Regions from separate parts of the Kocuria sp. KRD140 genome, predicted to be linked through region 1. Evidence: predicted binding sites of a transcription regulator. Region 1 holds the regulator's gene; the other holds the start of a gene.
The links. The regulator LexA, encoded in region 1, represses DNA repair genes until DNA is damaged. The targets are predictions, from matches to a motif close to TCGAACANNTGTTCGA.
Positions count from the first base shown of each region.

Region 1 (2,392 bases):
GGTCTGTTCTCGTCCCGCCGGGCCGCGGAGGACGCGGCGGAGGCGCTGCGCGATCGTACAGAGCTGCCCATCCTGTGCCAGGGGGACGCCTCCCTGCCGTCCCTGGTCAAGGAGTTCACCGACGATCCCTCAGCGAGCCTGTTCGGAACCATGAGCCTGTGGCAGGGAGTGGACGTGCCGGGACAGTCATGCCGACTGGTCGTGATCGACCGGATCCCGTTCCCGCGCCCGGACGATCCCCTGGGCACCGCCCGTACACGCGCGGCCGAACGGGCAGGCGGCAACGGGTTCATGTCGGTCTCGGCCACCCACGCCGCGGTGCGCCTGGCGCAGGGCGCCGGCCGACTGATCCGTGCGAGCGGGGACAAGGGCGTCGTCGCCGTGCTGGACTCGCGGCTCGCCACGGCGCGCTACGGGTCCTTCCTGGCCCAGTCCCTCCCGCCGCTGTGGCCCACCACGGACCGCTCGACCGTTCTCGGGGCGTTAGAGCGATTGGCGCGCTCCTGAGCGTTCGACGTCGCTGTGCTCACGTCCGTGGTGCCGTCCCGCGTGACGCGACGCGCGGTTCCCGGAACCGTTCGGAGGGCGAGCTACAGGGAGCGGAAGACCGAGACGACCTTTCCCATCACGGTCGCGTGATCACCCAGGATGGGTTCGTAGCGGGTGTTCTGGGGCAGCAGCCACGTGTGGCCGTCGCGCTGGCGGAAGGTCTTGATGGTCGCTTCGTCGTCCAGCAGGGCAGCCACGACGTCCCCGTTCTGCGCGGAGTTCTGTTGGCGCACCACGACCCAGTCGCCGTCGCAGATGGCTGCGTCGATCATGGAGTCCCCGGAGACCTTGAGCATGAACAACTGGCCGTGACCCACGAACTGCCGTGGCAGGGAGTAGACCTCCTCGACCGATTGTTCGGCGGTGATGGGGCCACCGGCGGCGATGCGCCCCACGAGCGGTACGGGGACCATGGCGTCGTCGTCATCCGCGGCGGGCAGGTCGCCCATGGTGTGCACCGCGGGGGACGCGGCGCCCGATGCGCGGGTCGCCAAGGATTCCACGGAACCCGCGGGCTCGTCGGCCGGCCCCAGGTGGCGGTCGAGTTCCTCCGCGCTCAACGGGCGCAGGACCTCCATGGCGCGGGGTCGGCGCGGATCCCGGCGCAGGTAGCCCCACTTCTCGAGCTGGCCGAGCTGATGGGTCACGCTGGACAGGGACGCCAGACCCACGGTGTCACCGATCTCACGCATGGACGGCGGGTAGCCGCGCGTGGTGATGCAGCGCTGCACGGCACCGAGGATTCGTGCTTGTCGAGGGGTGAGCGTGCGCGGGCGTCGGTCGGACGCCTGCTGATTCGGGGAAGAAGTGCTCACGTGCGGGGTCCTTTCACCGTCCACGCTGTGCACACCCTGCGGTGGGCTGCGGAGGCCGCTTATGCGTGTCGGAGACGTGGGGTCAACTAACTCCTGTGTGACCTCGAGCTTAACCCGCGCGCGTCCCCGGGTTCAAATATGTGTTCGAAAAGGTCCTCGACAGCATTCGTACACCCGTGCTAGAACTGTGGGTAGAGATTCGAAAATGTGTTCTAAATACGCTCCGCGTTCGAACACCGCCACCTTCGGGTGGATCCGGTCAGATCACCAGGAGGTAGCCATGACCGCTCTCACCTTGTCGCGATCCGTTCGTTCCGCCACGGCTGCGTCCTCCGCCGCCGTGCGCGCTCGTACGTCGGCCCGCGCCGCGTCCGTCCAGGCCGCCCCGCGCGCCGCTCGCTCGCCGCTGCAGCTCACCCGCCGCGGCCGGTTCTTCCTGATCGGGCTGCCCTTCGTCACGGGAGCGGCGGCCCTGTTGGTGGTCGCCGCTGTCTTCCTGCTGCCGCCCACGGTCAAGGCATCCACGGAACCGGCGGGGGCGCCCGTGACCCACGGTGTCACGGTGCAGGCGAACCAGACCCTGTGGGAGATCGCCGCCGTCGCGGACCCGCAGCGGGACACCCGCGAGGTCATGAACGACATCGCCGAGCTCAACGGTCTGACGTCCTCCACCCTGCACACGGGTCAGGTCCTGGAGGTCCCGTCCCGCTGACGGTGACCCGTCGGTGACGTGATCCGTCGGTGCCAAGTGAGCGACTCCTGGTGCGCCGACAAGCTCCGGGCGGTGTCACGACTGGTCCGGGAATCGACACACCGTGAGACGTCGTGTGACCGGATATGCGCCGAGTCCATAGACTGGTCTGGTGAATTCTCGTGATGATTCCCTCGAAGCCCTTCCGCTGCGCGACGACCTGCGGGGCCTGTCTCCCTACGGTGCTCCCCAGCTGGAAGTCCGTGTCGCACTGAACACCAACGAGAACACCCATCCGGTTCCCGAGCCCGTGGTTCGGGCCATCACGCGGCGCGTC
Region 1 covers NZ_JABFAW010000009.1:729,737-732,128, forward strand. Annotated here, with positions in the region: gene J1M36_RS12030 (ATP-dependent DNA helicase) at 1-507, shown strand, start outside; gene lexA (transcriptional repressor LexA) at 591-1,364, opposite strand; gene J1M36_RS12040 (LysM peptidoglycan-binding domain-containing protein) at 1,645-2,076, shown strand; gene J1M36_RS12045 (histidinol-phosphate transaminase) at 2,228-2,392, shown strand, end outside.

Region 2 (2,392 bases), on a different contig from region 1:
AGTTCCTCGACGGAGTAGAACTCCAGGTGACCCGTGAAGCCAAACCGGTCGCGCAGTGGCCCGGGCAGCAGCCCCGCGCGGGTGGTGGCACCCACGAGCGTGAACGGGGGCAGGTCCAGTGGGATGGACGTGGCACCGGCGCCCTTGCCCACCACGATGTCCACGCGGAAGTCCTCCATGGCCATGTACAGCATTTCCTCCGCGGGCCGGGACATCCGGTGGATCTCGTCCAGGAACAGCACCTCCCCGTGGGTCAGGGAGGACAGGATGGCCGCGAGGTCACCGGCGTGCTGGATCGCGGGACCGGACGAGATCCGCAGGGGGACATCCAGCTCCTGCGCGATGATCATGGCCAGGGTCGTCTTGCCGAGGCCCGGGGGCCCGGACAGCAGCACGTGGTCCGCGGTGCGCCCGCGCAGCTTGGAGGCCTCGAGCACGAGGGACAGCTGTGCCCGCACCCGTTTCTGCCCCACGAAGTCGTGCAGGGTCCCCGGGCGCAGGGACGCCTCGAGCTGCTGGTCGTCGTAGTCGCCCTCGGCGCCCACGAGACGTTGTGGGCCCACCGATCCACGTTCCTCCACGGCCATGCTCACCGCCCCCTGGTCCGCGTGTGGGACGTGGCCTTGGCGGTGCCGAGCCAGGACAGCACGGCGCGCAGGATCTCGGCCACGTTGGCGGACTCCGCCAGTTCCGGCTGGGTCTCGAGGGCGTCGTCGATCCCGCGGGCCGCGTCCTTCTCGCTCCAGCCCAGACCCGTGAGAGCGTCCACGACCTGCTCACGCCACACCTGCATGCCGGGCTGTGCGCTCTGCTGCGGCGCGGGGTCCGGCAGGACGAGCTTGTCCGCGAGTTCCAGGACGATGCGCCGCGCGGACTTCGGTCCGATCCCGGGGACGGCCGTGAAGGCTTTGTCGTCGCCGGCGGCGATCGCGCGCCGGGCGTCGTCGGGCCCGAGGACAGAGACTGCGGCGAGCGCGGTGCGCGGGCCCACCCCGGAGACCCCGAGCATGACGGAGAAGATCTCCTTCTCGTCCGCCTGGGCGAAACCGAACAGCACCGGCGCCTCGTCCTTGCGGGCGATGTACGCGGTGTGCAGGTGCGCGGTGGCACCGACCCGCAGCCCGGCGAGCGTGCGGGGGCTCGCGTTGACCTCGATGCCGAAGCCCGAGACCTCCACCACGGCGAGTGTGGCCCCCACGAAGCGCACCTCACCGGTTATCGAGGCGATCACGGTGCCCCTCCCCTCCCACGGCCGCCGGCCGAGAACATCGGTGTGTCCGAACGCGCCGCGACCTGGGGGCAGGACGTGGTGCGCCGTTCGAACACGTGTACGACTTCCTGCTCGTCACTGTACCAAGCGCCGGGGACACCCAGAACGTGTGCTCCCGCTCGTGAGGCGGGCCCGCAACGGGAGGCTCAGGACACCCGGCCGCGCCGCCCGCGGGTACCTGTCGCTGCGCCCGGCGCGCGGGACGCGGCCGTACCGGATGCGCGGGGCGCAGTGGCACCGGGGGCTCGCGACGCGGTCTCGGCGCGTCGCCACGCCTGCTGCGCCGGAGTCAGTGCGGCACCCCGGCGGGTCTGCATCGGGCGCGACCCCGAGTGGGTGGACGTGCGCTCGGCCGCGTTGACACCGGCCATCCCACCGCGCCACCCGTGGCACACGGCCAGGGCCAGCGCGTCGGCGGCGTCCGCGGGCCGCGGCGGGGCGTCCAGGCGCAGGATGCGCACGACCATGCGGTTCACCGATTCCTTGTCCGCGGAGCCGTCCCCGGTGACCGCGGCCTTGACCTCGGACGGGGTGTGCCACGCGACCGGGATGCCCCGCACCGCGGCCGCGGCGATCACGACGCCCGTGGCCTGGGCCGTGCCCACGACCGTGGGAGCGTTGTTCTGCGCGAACACGCGTTCCACGGCCACGACGTCCGGGCGGAAGCGGTCCATGAGTTCCTCGGCGGCCCGCATGATCGACAGCACGCGGTGTTCGAGGGCCTCGTGCGCGCGCGTCCCGCTCACCTGGACGTGCACGAACGTCCCGGTGCGCTGCGCGGACATGTCCACCACGGCGAAACCACACCGGGTGAGACCGGGGTCCACCGCGAGCACGCGCTGTTGGGACTGCCGGGCCACCACGGGACTCACGGAATTACTCGTCGTCCTCGAGCACGGCCATGACCTCGGCCGGGATGTTGGCGTTCGAGTAGACGTTCTGCACGTCGTCGAGCTCCTCGACCGCGTCCGCGAGCTTGAGGAACTTGCGGGCGCCCTCGGCGTCCAGGTCCACCTTCATGGTGGGGCGGAACTGGGGGTCGTCGTTGTTGTACTCGAGACCGGCCTCGTCCAGGGCGGTGCGGATCGCGGGCAGGTCGGTCGCCTCGCTGACCACCTCGAA
Region 2 covers NZ_JABFAW010000001.1:130,781-133,172, forward strand. Annotated here, with positions in the region: gene ruvB (Holliday junction branch migration DNA helicase RuvB) at 1-587, opposite strand, end outside; gene ruvA (Holliday junction branch migration protein RuvA) at 590-1,231, opposite strand; gene ruvC (crossover junction endodeoxyribonuclease RuvC) at 1,417-2,142, opposite strand; gene J1M36_RS00560 (YebC/PmpR family DNA-binding transcriptional regulator) at 2,147-2,392, opposite strand, start outside.
Region 2: the regulator LexA is predicted to act here: its motif matches at 1,319-1,334, upstream of ruvA (Holliday junction branch migration protein RuvA).